2 regions of the Lysinibacillus sp. OF-1 genome follow, and region 1 is predicted to be linked to the other one. Evidence: riboswitches for the same ligand, from Rfam matches in the RefSeq annotation. Region 1 holds a riboswitch; the other holds the start of a gene.
What was found. Region 1 has a riboswitch for cobalamin ahead of NV349_RS21215 (hypothetical protein). Riboswitches for the same ligand answer to the same signal wherever they lie in the genome.
Positions count from the first base shown of each region.

Region 1 (8,132 bases):
TCTAAAAACTTAGTCTTTGAGCCATAATGGTAATCCATAGCATCCAATGCTGCTTGTAAATAGTCTTCTCGAGCAGACATTAATGCATAGAATTGCTGTAATTCTTGCTCATTATATTGATGTTGAATAGCCTGTGCCATTCTGTCTACCATTGGACGTAAATGGATATTCGTGTTTAAATAGTCTTCCATAATCGTCTCCTCAGGTACATCTAAGGCTAGCAAAATAAGAGCTCCCCCTATACCTGTGCGATCCTTACCAACTGCACAATGGTGGACAAGACCCAAATTGTCAGGATTTTGTATGGTTTTCATTAACTCTTTAAAAGAAGGATTATTAAACGGCATCTGTGCATAAAAATCTCGGAACATTTCGGGGCTTACTGCTTTATAAAAATCTCTACCACCAGCATTTGTAGGCATTTCAAATGTATGATTGCCCTTCGCTGGTATTTGAATATATTGAGCGTGTGAGAACATAGGGTTAGGATTATGGTGTGCCTCATTATTATCACGATAATCAAAAATGGTTTTAATCCCTAATGTTTCAAATAGCTCTTTATCCGCCAACGTCATTTTCCCAAGAGCCGCTGAGCGGTAAAATAAACCGTTCTTGACAATGCGCCCATCCCTTGTCCTATATCCCCCCATATCTCGAAAATTATAAACTGCCTCAAATGGAATTATCTTTGTCTCTAACTGTTCCAATTACTACACCTCCTAAAATTATCGAGCACTCTTACTTTTATTTTATAGAACTAACTCAATTAATTCCAATTTTCACACTAGGAAATAACAACCCACATAAAAATGGCTAGCTGTCAGTATACAGCTAGCCTTGAATGGTTTCTTATTTAAATAACTCTGGATAGACAGCCTTTGCTACTAGTTCTACGGCTTCCCCAATACGTGGGCCAGGTCGATTAGAGATATCTGTATCAAGAGTCTGTACTGCTTTATTTTGAACTGCTGTCACTGTATTCCATCCATCACGTGTAAGTATTTCACCTATTGGATCCTCTGTGTAGTTTACTGTCGTTAAAATAACATCTGGGTTTTTCACTATGACATCTTCCTCAGAAACTTGTGCCCAGCTGCTCAAGTCAGAAAAAACATTCTTAACATTGGCTGCATCTAGTATTTCTTGCTGGAAAGTACCAGAGCCTGCTGTATAAATATCGGGCTTAGGACTAATTTCTAAATAAACATTTTTCGGTGCTTTTACTTCCTTCACCTTTGCTTTAACGTCAGCTAATTTCGCTTTAATCTCTTCGTTTACTTCATTTCCTTTATCTGCAACACCCATTACAGCTGCGATCTGTTCGATGTCACCATAAACATCATCGAATGTAGCTGCTGATTGAATAACAAACACTTTGATTCCAGCATCTTCAAGTGGTTTCATTGCTTCCTTATCACCAATCGTATAAGCTATAACAACATCTGGCTTCAACGCTATGATTCGTTCACTGTTAAAATTCACAGAATCAGAAACCCGTTCAATTTTCTGTGCTTCCTCTGGGTAAGTATCATACTCAGTTGCTCCTACGATTTTATCACCAACACCTAGAGCAAATAAAATTTCTGTATTACTTGGTTGCAATGATACAACTGTTTTTGGTACTTCTTTAAACTCTATTTCTACACCGCGATCATCTGTCACTTTGTAGTTTGTTTGCTCTGTTTGTTGTGTATCCTGTGAAGCGTCTTTATTTTTAGTATCTACCGAAGTACCACAACCTGCTAAAATCATTGCAAGGAAGAGTACTGTTAGCCATTGAACATTAAATAATTTCTTCATTATTATTCTCCTTTTTCTTTTTCATCGGATATGATTTACTAATAAATGGTATTTCAGCTATCCCTGCTTGTTGATTCATAAAGACAGCCATAACGAAGCACACATTGGCTAATAGGCCTAAATAATCAAAAAGAATAGCTGGAACCTCTCGTTCATCCGATACTTTGTGTAATGTACGATATGATTTTTTTGCTTCACTACGGCAAAGATGTAGAGCAGCGGCAGCCTCTGTACCTTGAGGTAAGACAAAGTTTTGTATCTCTTCCTTCACATGACGAACATAAAAATCATAGCGCTCACTTAGCCAAGCAAGATCCTCTTCTGTTACGGCTAGTTTTCCACGAACCGAGCCATTGACATGGTAGGCCATAGGTAAAATAATCATTAAATCTTCTACAACAGCTTGTACATCCTCTTTCTTAACTGCAGCTAAAGCAACTCCCAAATGCGTAGTCAGACTGTCTGTTCGAATCTCAAAATCAACCGTCGAAGCTTTTTCACGCATAAATGGATAACAAGAATAACGTGCATCTTTTTTCACTTGCGATCCCCCCACTTTTCATTATGAAAATTCTTGCATAAAAAAACGCCGCTCCTTTACGCAAAGGAACGACGAAAATAACATAATAATGGCCAAATTAACATGACATAGCCTATGTATTTGCCGTATATCCTCCTAGCTTCCGAGAAGTTTTTATACGTTCAAACAAAGGTCGGTCTCCTGGCTTGTACAGTTCATTACATAAAAAACGAATGTGTGATAAAGTACCTTCCCATCTCTGTTAAGACAGTGGTAAACCTTTATACTAGCTGTACTTACAGTTGCGGAAACAGCTTCGGTTTTTCACCGAATTCCCGATTATGCTTGTTAGCACCTTTATTCTGCAAGAATAATTCACTTGTAAAGCAGTTTATCATATATTAATAGGAAAAAATAGCTGTGCTTTGAATGGATCGTCACCATTTCTAAAGAATAAGATAAACAAAACTGTTTTATAGTATAGTTTCAATTGCCTGTTCAATATCAAGTTGTGAATCTGTTGGTTCAAAGCGTGCAACGGTCTTGCCGTTAGCATCTACTAAAAACTTTGTAAAGTTCCAGCGAATATTACGACCATCTAAAAAGTTAGGGGCAAGTTGAACAATTGCCTCAGCAAGCATTTTTTCCTGCATGCTCGCCTTGCCAAACTCTCGAAAATCCACTTCATGTTTTAAATAATTGAATAATGGGTGGGTAGTCTCTCCATTTACTTGTACAAGCTCAAAAATTGGGAAGGTAACGCCATAATTCACTTTACAAAGATGCGTAGTCTCCTCGCCATCTTCAGGATTTTGATGACCAAATTGATCGCAAGGAAATCCTAGAACGACAAAATTATCTTTCCCATATTTATCATACATTTTTTGTAAGTCATCAAATTGATATGTAAATCGGCATTGATTCGCCGTATTGACAATTAGCATCGTTTTTCCACGATATGTTTCCATGGATAAAATTTCACCATTAGGTTTTCGTACTAAATAATTATAAATGCTCATGTCTTAACCCCTTTTATTTTTTCATTTATTATAGTTGACTATTCAATAATTTACCAAATAATTTGCACAAAAAACACCATCTCGTTACGTTGAACGGATGGCTGACTTATACTTCTGTTTAGATTTAACGTCCTGCTCTTCATTAATTAAACGATGGGCAATGTCTAATAACTTTATGTCACTTGTCTCGTCATATAGCTTTTTAAAAGATACAATAATATCATGGCGAATGTGAGTCGGATGCTTCTCATCTAAACAAGTTTGAAATCTCTTTGCTAAATAAGACACCACTAAGTCACTTTGTACTTGACCTGCTAGCCCAATTTTCCAAATAGCTTGTAATGCATTTCGAGCTGTAACGGATCGTTCATCATAAGTCACAGCCCAAATCTTTAAAAAATCCTCCAATACCCTTTCTTCTGGGTCACTTTTTGCGGCTAAGGCGCATAAAATTTGTGCAGCACGTGCACGTGCATGACCATCTTTGTATGTAAGTGCTTGTACAAGCTGTTCCCAGACTGCATATGTCCAATCTACGGGTTCCTGCAGAATTTTTATTAGTTCCTCGTAAGATTCAATATCGCGGTCATGCTCTGTTAGATTATTAAAAAGTTGCAAAATCTCTTTCTCCATAATTTATCCCTACCTTTATTGTTTCAGAACGTAATAAAATTTGATTTATGGTACACTTAACTTAATTTTTTTCTCAAAGAAGGTGAGTTTATGAATAAATTTAATGCTAGGAAAATGATTTTCCGATTGATTGTGATTCTTTCTCTACTTGTAGCTGCCTATTTTGTAATCCCTGTATCCATGCCTATAATACTTGCTGGTGTCAGTGCATTTTTCTTAGAACCCATTGTTATGTTCTTTAAAAGGCGATGGAAAATGTCAAGGAAAATTGTAGTTGCTTTTATATACATAGTGAGTGTTATTGTTATCTCTATTATTTGCTATATATCCATTACACAAATTATGTCGCAAATAATTATATTGTCAAAGCAAGCTCCCTATTATATTTCCAAGCTATCAGATATGTGGCTTCATATGCAAGAAAATATTTCTAAATACACAGAGGACTTTCCACCTGAAGTAAGTGCTTCGCTTCAAAAAACCACTATGGATTTCATAAAGAAAGTTGAAGAATCCTTTTTAAGCTTCTTTAATTATAACAAAGTTTCAGCATTCTTTTCAGAGATTCCAAGCCTATTTATCAGTCTTCTCGTTTATATGATTGCTTTATTCCTATTTATGCTTGATTTGCCCAAATTAAAGGAAATCACTTATAAATATTTAAAGCCTAACACAGCAAAGAAAATAAAAATCATCTTAAATCGTTTAAAAGATGCAACATTCGGTTATATGAAGGCACACTTATTTGTAAGCTTTATCATAGGTGGCGTCACACTTATTGGATTACTATTAATCCAACCGAAATATGCAGTTACGATGACCATTATTATTTGGTTAATAGATATCGTTCCTTTCCTAGGGTCCATTATTATATTAGCCCCATGGGGACTATACCATCTATTAATGGGAAACACAGCTATCGCTGTAAAATTATTCATCTTAGCTGCTATTTTACTTATTATTCGTCGTGTCGTCGAGCCTAAACTAATGGGCGACCACATTGGCTTATCCACTTTGCCAACATTAATTGCCATGTTCATTGGTCTACAGTTATTTGGTATCATCGGTTTACTCGTTGGCCCATTTGTTATCATTTTCTTTATTGCCTTAAAAGAGACAGGTGTCATTAAGCTAAATTTTAAAATTTAATGCAAAGTCATTACGCTTCGAGCTTACCTCTAATGCTCCTCTTAAACCACTGGAGATGCAAAATAAGTGTTCATCTCTCCTCGACAAAGGAGGTAGATGAACACTAAAGCAAAATAAAAAAGGTCATCTTTGTATATTTTTTCTCTACAAAGATGACCTTTTCATCATGTCAATCGTCTATTAAATATAGAGGCTTATTGAATACGACCAAAGCCTACTAAGTATTGATTCCACCAATCAAGTGATTCAATTACGATACCATTGTTTTGAGCATCGATCATTGTGTTGTTCCCTAAGTAAATACCTACGTGAGCTACACCAGAACCATAGCTGAAGAATACTAAGTCTCCAACACGTGCTTCACTTGCTGAGATACGTTGAGTTGCTAAATACTGCTGTGATGCTGTACGTGGTAAAGAAACACCTGCTTGTTTGTATGACCACTGTACAAGACCTGAACAGTCAAAGCCTGTCGATGGGTTACTACCACCCCAGACATATGGACGTCCTAGGAATTGTTTAGCTGTTGAAATAGCATCTCCTGAAGAAGCCGTACCAGCTCCTGAGCCCATAACAATTTTTTGTGGCACGCCGCCATCATTATTTTGAGTTGCTTGTACAACTGGAGTTGCTGCTTGTAGTGCACGTAAACGGGCTGCTTCTTCTTCAGCTGCTTTACGCTCTGCCTCTAAACGTTCTTCTTCTTGTTTCGTTGCAATTTGAGCTTTTAATGCAAGTGATTTCGCTTCATTTTCAGCCTTTTTCACTTCCATTTCGCTTTCCTTTTGTTGAAGCTCTTGGAATTGCTTTTGAAGCTCTTTTTGTTTTTCATCTAATGTAGCTTTTTGTTGCTCTAAGCTTGCTTTATCTGCTTCCTGTTGATCTACCAATTCTTGGTCAGCATCCATTAATGTTTTGACCGCTACGACACGATCCATTAAATCGGCAAAGCTTTTTGCTTCAAGAACGACATTTAAATAAACGCCTACAGTATTATCTTGTGCTTGGTATGCAGCCATACGCTCACTTAAAATTTTAGAACGTTGCTCGATACGTTTTTGTGTTTCAACAATACTAGCATCCACTTCTTTAATATCAGCTTGCACCTGTTTAAATACTTTCACCTTTGCGTCGATCTCTTGTTGTAACTTTGTTAATTCTTCTTGTAATTTTTTAACTTGTGCATCAATTTCAGCCTTTTTCTCAATCATTTGTTGAGAAGTTTCTTCGGCATGTACTTCTGTTGGTTGAATTGTATTAAATAATAAGCCGCCAGCTAGTGCTAATGCTAGCACCATCGACTTACGCCATTTATTGCGCTTACCCACTGATTTTCATTCCCCTTCATCTGTCAATTTCGCTCTAGATATTCTATGTAATCACTTGAACGATTCTATTTTAATCAAATGTTCTTATATTTATTTTAGCCTTTTAAAGTTTAGCATTTTCGGCATAACTTTTATACTATTTCATGTCTATTTAATACATTAGTAAAACTCGAAATATTTCTGTAATATTCGCAAGAAAACTACTTTATTCTACAAAACGCCTAATTTATTCTATCTAATGTCGATATTAGCTGATTCAACATTAGACCTACACATCACTTTGTAATGTTTTTGTAATATTTTATTCAAATATTTCAATGAAAAAGGTAGGGAATCAATCCCTACCTACTAATGTTTGAAAAAAAACCACCAATAGAATTTTCGCGAAAAGTGAAAATGGATTTCCGTTGCAGGCTACTTGCTTTCCTGTGGGCGAGCGCCGAGCCGCTTCCTCCGCTATCGCTCTGTGCAGGGGCTCGCCTGACTCGCTATCCCACGGGAGTCAAGTAGCCTTCCCATAAAAATGTTTCTTTTTAGTTAAGATTTTCCAATAAAGTGAAGGGTATTCACTACTCTTTATGGAGGGGTGTTGTCACTCAGCACTTCTCCACATTGAAAATAAGGGCCTCTCCTTTCTCTAAGAAGACAAATAATGGGCTAATTTGTTTACTACGGCTCGTATGAAAGATAAGGAAAAGACACTTTTGAACATGGTTGATTAGAGCGAACGCAGTGAGTAAAGCGGCTCATAAGACGCCCCATGGAAAAGGCGCTGGCGGAACCCCCCCACCCGTCTCTGCCGTTGACATCACCTTTTTCAACAACATGAGGTAGGGAATCAATCCCTACCTACTGCTTCATCGATCTCAGTGCTTGTATAGATAATCTCACTAACAAAATTGCACATAAAAATAAACCTAAATAAGCGGCTGTGTTTAAATATACCGCATACGAATCATGAATAAATTGTGAGATGGCTAAAAGAGCGACAGATATAATGCCAAATGTTATCCCTACTAGAAGCAGAACAAATCGAGAAAACAGATGTGTGATAAAACGTGCATTATGTTCATCCGAGAATATATCATGATGTAAAATGATTTTCCCACTTTCAACCCGTTGAATGAGTTGATCTACCCTTCTTGGCATTTTTCGCAAAGTGGGAATCAGCATGGATAGTTCCTCCTGCAGTCGCTCTTTTGTTGCCATCGGTTCTTTAAATGGCTTTAGGAAAGACGCACGCATATATGTAGCAGAAAAATCCTTTGCCTCTGTAAATATATCGAAACGTTGATCAATGACCCGTAATGTGCCATCTAGCGTCACCAAGGACCGGAGAGCCAATCCTACAGCAGGATAAAATGCAAGTCCAAAATCTCTTACCACTGTAAAGAGCGCATGGATCAATTCTTCAGTTGGTATGCGATCAACATAGGAGATTTTTAATAAAATTTGATCGATGGCCTGCTCCATTCTTGCGCGTTCTGCATGATCAGCATTTTCCACTAATAATGTTAGGCCATCATATAACACGCTTGAATCATTAAGCTGAATGCCCATCAAAAATAGCTTTAAGCCTTCTTGCTGTGTAGCTCCTAATCGTCCAACGGCTCCAAAATCGAGCAAAACGGGTGTGCCATCCGATTCATCGATATGAATATTACCTGGATGTGGGTCTGCATG
Region 1 covers NZ_CP102798.1:4,335,256-4,343,387, forward strand. Annotated here, with positions in the region: gene NV349_RS21205 (tyrosine-protein phosphatase) at 1-707, opposite strand, end outside; gene NV349_RS21210 (ABC transporter substrate-binding protein) at 850-1,800, opposite strand; gene NV349_RS21215 (hypothetical protein) at 1,784-2,341, opposite strand; cobalamin riboswitch at 2,495-2,694, opposite strand; gene NV349_RS21220 (glutathione peroxidase) at 2,794-3,339, opposite strand; gene NV349_RS21225 (hypothetical protein) at 3,424-3,972, opposite strand; gene ytvI (sporulation integral membrane protein YtvI) at 4,063-5,121, shown strand; gene NV349_RS21235 (C40 family peptidase) at 5,316-6,449, opposite strand; gene NV349_RS21240 (ABC1 kinase family protein) at 7,299-8,132, opposite strand, start outside.

Region 2 (8,132 bases), 2.1 Mb from region 1:
ATATTAGCCAAAGCTGCAACAGTTTCAGTTTCTTTTCTTGTTTTTAAACCACAATCTGGGTTCACCCAAAATTGATGGGAATCTAACACCTGTAAACTATCTCTCATAATAGTTAGCATTTCTTCATTGCTTGGCACACGAGGACTATGAATATCATAAACGCCTAAGCCAATGCCCTTTTGATAAGGTTGCCCTTGCAGTGATGTAATGAGCTCCCCGTGACTTCTTGATGTTTCAATGGAAATCACGTCTGCATCAAGTGCACTAATCGGTTCGATGAAATCGTTAAATTCGCAGTAGCACATATGTGTATGGATTTGTGTTTCATCTTTGACACTAGCTGTAGCCAGCTTAAAGGAATTAACAGCCCATTCTAAGTAAGCTCCCCATTCTTCTTTTCGTAGCGGTAAACCTTCTCTTAGAGCTGGCTCATCCACTTGAATAATTGAAATACCTGCGTTTTCGAGTGCCTCAACCTCTTTGCGAAGTGCTAATGCAATTTGATAAGCGACATCTTTACGTGACAGATCGTCTCGTACAAAGGACCAATTTAATATCGTCACTGGTCCTGTCAGCATACCTTTTACAAAGCGCTTTGTTAAGCTTTGAGCATAGGCTGACTCTTTTACAGTTATTGCTGAAGACCACGCAACATCTCCATAAATGATCGGTGGCTTGACACAGCGTGAGCCATAGGAAACGACCCATGCTTTTTTTGTAAAGGCAAAGCCAGTCAGCTTTTCACCAAAGTATTCGACCATGTCTGTACGCTCAAATTCACCGTGAACGAGTACATCGATATCTAGTTCCTCTTGTATCGTAATCCAGCGTTTTGTTTCCTGCTCTATAAATGCCTCATAGGCTTCATTCGATAATTGTTTTTTACGCCAAGCATTACGATTCCTTTTCACCTCATCAGATTGTGGGAAGCTTCCGATTGTTGTTGTTGGGAATAGCGGTAACGCTAACGCTTGCTGCTGCATCTTTTGACGCTGAGCAAATTCACTATGTCGTTCAAAATCTTGCGTTGTCACAGTTTGAACTGCTTGATGGATCAACTTGTTTTGACGGATTGGATGGTTTTTTAGAGCCTCAATTGCCTTCATACTTTCAGAAAAATTATGCTGTAAGATACCCTCTGTATCTCGTCTACATTTAGTTAGCTCCGTGATTTCTACAATCTTTTCATCTGCGAAGGCTAAGGCATGCTTCAGAACAGGGTCAATCTCATTTTCAAGAGCAGTTGTGATCGGTACATGTTGTAGATTGCTGGATGGTTGAATCCATAGCTCTGCTGCATTACTTAAATGCTCAATTGCCTGAATTGTAGCATTGACCTCCGCTAAGTTGGAACGCCAAATATCACGTCCATTAACAACCCCGACTGCCAATACTTTGTCCTGAGGGAAACCATATTGACGAAGTGACGCCATATTTCCTTTATAGCCATGAACAAAGTCTAGGCCAAATCCTTCTACAGGCAATGTAATCAATGTTTCATAGTTGCATAATGCTTCAAAATAAGTTTGCAGCATGATTTTCGCTTCTGGAACCGCAACGGCTAACTGGTCGTAAATCTCTTGCACAAGCTTGATGTCTGCTGGATCAAGGGTTGTGACAAGTGATGGCTCTTCTAGTTGAATCCAATTTGCACCTGCATCTACTAATTCTTTTAATACTTGTGTATAGAGCGGTATTAGAGCTAATAAGTATTCAACCTGTGTGAATTTGCTATAGCCTTTTGTTAACTTGCAGAATGTATAGGGACCAATCAATGTTGGCTTTGCAATAATACCGTACGTTTCTTTCGCCTCTAAGAAATCGGCCAACACTTTATTTTCTGTTAGTTTCAAGGCCTGTCCCTCGTATTCAGGAACAATATAGTGATAGTTTGTATTAAACCATTTTGTCATCTCACTAGCTACAGCTGTTTTATTCCCTCTTGCTACGCTGTAGTAGGTAGATAAATCTACTTTCCCTCCCTGCCAGTTAAAGCGTTTTGGGATGAGACCAAACATTAATGCTGTATCTAACATTCTATCGTAATACGTAAAATCGCCAACTGTCACCATGTCGATGCCAAGCTGTAGCTGCTTGTCAATTCTAGCTAAACGGATTTTTTTTAAACTATCCTCAAAATCCTCTTCAGAAAGCTCGTTGCGCCAAAATGCTTCTAATGCTTTTTTCCATTCGCGATCTTCCCCGATATACGGGTAACCAATGAGTGTGCTTGTATAGGTCATTTTTATATCTCCTTTTCAGAAAAAAATAAAAAGCCATTTTCCAAGGAGGAGAATGGCTGCTAGTTGAAATTTTTAATGCTAAAACAATACGAAAAAAGTATCTACTTTCGCATAAATCATTTGTTATCGCACAGTGCCGATTTGGTCACTTTTCACCACCTATTTCCACGTAGGTATTTGGTGTGTACTAGAAATTGGCAGGTCTCCTGGCTTCTCATCAACACGCCTCACAGCCTTCCCGGTTTCCCAGTGGCCTTTGTGATTTGCTCCGAATAACAGTTGCGGGACAGCGTCGGATTTGCACCGACTTCCCTTTTAAGCCAAACTTTCATTTGGCACCAATTCTTACACATTATTCAATTATGCTCCTACTATAACATATCTTTCAGAATAGTAGAAATAATTTTTATACGATTATCTAAATTATTTCTATAATTATTGTAGGGATTGGTTTAAGAAGATAAGGCTACATTGTATTCCATAAAAAAATTTGTTACTATAAAAATACAATTATGAGAGGACTGATGAATGGACAATGATGAACTAATCTATATTTTTATTTGAAATGAATCACTTCAAACGACAAAATATAGGATTAGTCTATCCATTTTTAACAATCAGTTTGCGTTTATTTGTCATGATGTCATTGGCAAATAAAGTTTATTCAGTGAGAGACTAATCCTTCCAATATCCAATTGGGGGGATTTTTTCTTGCTCTCATAGTTTATTCTGTATCTTTCATCTACCTAATAAAGGAGAGAAAAAAATGAGCGATTCTGAACCTATTGTGACGCATGTGATGCTCCGTATAAGTCGTTAGCATCCATCAACTTATACGGAGAAATTTAGCATAGATGGATGTACCGACTTTGTATAAAAGAAAAATGATTTGCTATACAAAGGAGGAATTATCATGTCAATGATACAAGTACAAGACTTAACGTTTTCTTACCCAAGCAGCTTTGATTATATTTTTGAGGGTGTCAACTTTCAGATTGATACAGATTGGAAACTTGGATTTATCGGTAGGAATGGTCGTGGGAAGACAACATTTTTTAATTTGCTATTAGGGAATTATGAGTATAGTGGGAACATCATTTCTTCAGTAGAATTTACTTATTTCCCCTATCCTGTTTCAGACCCAAATAAATATACGTACGAAATTTTTGAAGAAATTTGCCCTCTGGCAGAAGATTGGGAATATATTCGTGAAATAGCCTATCTAGATGTCGATGCTGAGGTCATGTATCGCCCTTTTCAAACATTATCTAATGGAGAGCAAACAAAGGTGTTGCTTGCAGCGCTCTTTTTAACAGAGGGACAGTTTCTATTAATTGATGAGCCAACCAATCATCTCGATACAGATGCACGAAAGACGATCTCTAATTATCTACGCAAGAAAAAAGGATTTATTTTAATTTCGCATGACAGAGCCTTTTTAGATGGCTGTGTTGATCATATTTTATCGATCAATAGAGCCAATATTGATGTTCAAAGTGGTAACTACTCAACTTGGAAGTTAAATTTTGATCGACAGCAGGAACATGAAGAAGCAACTAATCAACGTCTGCAAAAAGATATCGACCGTTTAACGCAGTCTTCCAAGCGTTCGGTAGGTTGGTCTAATCAAGTGGAGGCTTCCAAAAATGGAACTACGAATTCGGGTTCTAAGCTAGATAAAGGCTTTGTTGGACATAAAGCAGCCAAGATGATGAAGCGAGCAAAGAACTTGGAATCTAGGCAGCAAAAAGCGATTCATGAAAAATCAAAACTGCTAAAAAATGTTGAAAAAACGGAATCTTTAAAAGTACAACCATTAGCATTTCCATCAAAAGACATGGTTGTTGTAACGGATGTATCAATTCAGTATGACGACAACTTTGTGAATCAGCCTATTAGCTTCAAAGTGGCGCAAGGTGATCGCATTGTTCTCGATGGCAAAAATGGAAGCGGAAAAAGTAGTATCCTACAGCTGCTTCTTGGCAAGCCTATACAGCATACAGGCTCTATACATTTAGCTGCTGGCCTTATTATCTCCTATGTTCAACAGGATACTGCTCATTTGAAGGGAGCATTATCGGATTTTATTGAAGAGCATGCTATAGATGAGACGTTATTTAAATCTATTCTGCGAAAGATGGACTTTGAGCGGATTCAATTTGATAAAGACATCTCACATTATTCAGGTGGGCAAAAGAAAAAGCTGTTGATTGCCAAAAGTTTGTGTGAAAAAGCACATCTCTATATTTGGGATGAACCCTTAAATTTTATTGATATTTATTCGCGCATGCAGATTGAAGAGCTTATTCAAAGTTTTAATCCTACAATGATTTTTGTGGAGCATGACCAAGCCTTTCAACAAACCGTGGCAACGAAAACAATAGCTTTGTCATAAAGGAATCATTTAGAGAAGAGTCCATTTTCAAAATGGATTCTTCTTTTTAATGAAACCAAGTGACACCTTTATTATTTTTATCTTTAACTATAAAACGTTTAATAATTTTCTGTGATCGACGCACACTATAAAGAAATATTTTATAGAAAGGCTAGCAATCCCATGAAAAAAATCGCTACTTTAATGACTATAGTCACTATTTTGATTATGCCCAGTAAGATTTATGCACAAAGCGAACAAGCTGATGAGAAACTCATCACTGATACATTGATAACAATCCTTAATCCATTTATAGAAAAGGAAATTGACCATTACTACGGCTATCCTAAGCAGTATGGCTTGTATGATGCGAACATTTTGAACGTTATTAGGGAAAGTCAGTTTAGCTTTAGGGTTAACGTTCAAGTTACTACTTTTGAACATGCCCATTCCCCACCATATAGCAAGGAAATCATTACGTTTGAAATCAGTCCAACTGATGTGAACACCCTTCACTATAAACATGAGGCAGATAATGTAGAAAAAGCAATAGATGCATTCTATCGCACAACACTTTTAGACATACAGCAGAGCTTTAATTTGAATTTAGCCTCGTTCATTTCCTATCGATACAATCAATTGCAATACAAGGCTGAAATAAATAATGAAATGAAGCCTCTTGCTACGATTGCAGATGAAATAGCAAACAATATTTTATTTCCTGAGCGAAAGATACCCTATAAAAATGTAGTTGACCCTGTCACCTTTATCAAAGACAATACAGGCTATATGCTCTTTAAAAGGGCAGATGGGACCAATGTAAGCTATCAGCTGCAAAAGAAAGACGGCACATGGACCGTAATAAATAAAGCAAGTAAGCCAGGTAAGAAAATGCAGCATCAATTACCCTGGTATATATAAAGAAGAATGGGAAATTTAATTTTTCCGATTCTTCTTCTTTTGTTAAATAATTTTATAATTAACATTTTTTCTATCATCCCATTTGTGGGAACTCCTTAATGCTAAATCTTTATTATCTTTATCGTTTGCATGAGTCCATTCCACATTATTGAAGGAAAATATTAAGCATTAAAATTTTTCTGAGAAAGTGTTATGATCAGAAAGGATTTATGATTGATGGAGGATTTAAATGAAGGTTGATTTTGAAGAATTATTACATGGTGTTTTTTCATCTTTGCATGCGATAGAAGGCGTAAAGTCTGTCGATTGCATTCTTGAAGTTTTAAAAGATCGAATTGTTTTTCCAGAGATTACTATTTTGATACTGAATGCTAGGTTTGAATTGGTCTATTTGTTTAATGAACAGAAAGTAGTGTTTAAAACGTTAAGAGAAGCTTCGATTGATTCAAATTATATAGAAGAAATCAATTTAATTAATCAGCATTGTAGTTCCATTGAAGGTATTCTAAATGATTTTATTAACACAGATACACTTAAGAATTATTCTTTAAGCCTTCTTTCCTTAAAGTATAAAGAGAAAATTCCGAATAGTTAATATTGTGACAAAGATAGCGTTATAAAAAATGGAATTTGGTAAGAGTTTCTTCTATCAAACTCCATTTTTTAACTCGCCAAGTATTACCATTTATGTTGAAAAAAGATGGTTTGTGCAATGCCAATAAAATATGCTGATTCCGCAATAATATGATTTAACATAACTTTTGCTGTTACATGCATAAGTCCCTCTCCACTTCCACTAATCTATAGAAATAGAGCTTTCAAAGACAGTCACGACATGCTGGGGCTATCAAACCAAGCATGTTTTAATAGCTTAATCCCCTTGTCAATCTCTTCTACCCCTAAATTTGCAAATCCAAGCAAAACTTTTGCGTGCTGTATGACGGAAGGATTGGCGTAAAAAATAGAGGTTGGGTATACTTTTACACCTACCCGTTTTGCTGTTTCAATTAGTTCTTCTTCAGACATTTTATTATTTGGTTCGAGTAGAATATGTAAGCCACTACTAGCCCCATGTATTTTCACGTTATCCCCTAATATTTGATGAATGGACTTTAGTAAAGCCTCATATCTTCTTTTATAGCCATTTCGTGTTTTATTCAAATGTCTCTCCCAATGCCCACTTTCCATAAATAACTGTAAGGTATGCTGATGAAGTCTCGATACAGTTTGAACATAGTAGTTGTTGTTATTAAATAAAAGGGTTAATTCCCTTGGTAAAACCATATAGCTTAGCTTGATGGAAGGAATCAATGATTTTGAAAAAGTGCCCATATAGATGACGCGGTCATTCGAATCTAATCCTTGTAGAGCAGGTATAGGTTTACCTGCATATCGAAACTCCCCATCATAATCATCCTCAATAATATAAGCATTTTCATCCTTGGCCCATTCTAATAATGCTAGTCTTCTTGAAATCGGCATGACCGTTCCGATGGGGAATTGATGGGAAGGGGTGACATAAACAGCCTTGACCCTACTATTTCTTAACTGGCTGATATGAATGCCATGTTCGTCGAGAGGGATAGGTTTCACCTTTATACCATGATCCTTAAACAAGTAACGAACGCGATAATACCCTGGATCTTCCATAGCAAAAAGCTCATTTCTTCCAATTAAATTACATACGATGCCCATTAGAAATTGCAAACCTGCACCAATGACAATTTGGTCTCCTTGGCATTGTACCCCTCTTGCTTCATAAAGATAGCTTGCAATGTAATTCCTTAATTCAAGCTCCCCTTGCGGATCTCCATATAAAAGCAGATGAGCCTGCTCTTCATTCAGGCTTTGCAGTGTTAATGTACGCCATATTTTATAGGGGAAATCTTTTAAATTGATATCTCCATAATTAAAGTTGTACTTAATTGAAGGTAGTTGTTGTTCTTGCGGAGTTGCTAACTGCGGCTCAAAATGATTAGAACTTGTTTGAAAATAGCCCCTTTCGAGTTCTACAACATAAAGCCCCTCTCGTTCTTTACTAATTACATAGCCCTCTGCAAGAAGCTGCTGGTAAGCTGCATCAACCGTGTTGCGACTAATCTGTAAATGTTTAGCTAAGCTGCGCTGAGACGGCAATTTGGTTTGAGCTAAAATATTTCCATTTTGAATTTCAACTTTTATATAGCTATATAACTGAAGATAAAGTGGTTCTTCATTATGCAAGTTAGGTGTCATTTCGAGCATGGCTTATTGGCTCCTTTGAAAATAGCTTTACTGGCACTTTTAAGAGGTACCAGTGATTGATTATAATAAAATCTACATTGTAGAGGGGAAAATGTAAAGACGTGTAATCACAATAGTTTGTTTATTCAAAAAGCTCACAATGATTTGATGAGATAAGGAGAGGTTTGCATGTATGTTCCAAAGTACTACAAAATAACAGATTTTGAAGAAATCAAAGATTTTATTCAAAACAATGCCTTTGCGACAATTGTTTCAATTAGAAAAGGTAAACCAATAGCAGCCCATATCCCTGTACTGCTGAATAAAATTCAGGATGACTATTACCTGACAGGTCATTTAGCTTATGGAAA
Region 2 covers NZ_CP102798.1:2,276,289-2,284,420, reverse strand. Annotated here, with positions in the region: gene metE (5-methyltetrahydropteroyltriglutamate--homocysteine S-methyltransferase) at 1-2,243, opposite strand, end outside; cobalamin riboswitch at 2,423-2,601, opposite strand; gene NV349_RS11055 (Lsa family ABC-F type ribosomal protection protein) at 3,157-4,638, shown strand; gene NV349_RS11050 (DUF3888 domain-containing protein) at 4,801-5,538, shown strand; gene NV349_RS11045 (hypothetical protein) at 5,768-6,133, shown strand; gene pdxR (MocR-like pyridoxine biosynthesis transcription factor PdxR) at 6,367-7,782, opposite strand; gene NV349_RS11035 (FMN-binding negative transcriptional regulator) at 7,951-8,132, shown strand, end outside.
Region 2: it holds a riboswitch for cobalamin, as region 1 does, so the genes downstream of both, metE (5-methyltetrahydropteroyltriglutamate--homocysteine S-methyltransferase) here and NV349_RS21215 (hypothetical protein) in region 1, are expected to answer to the same signal.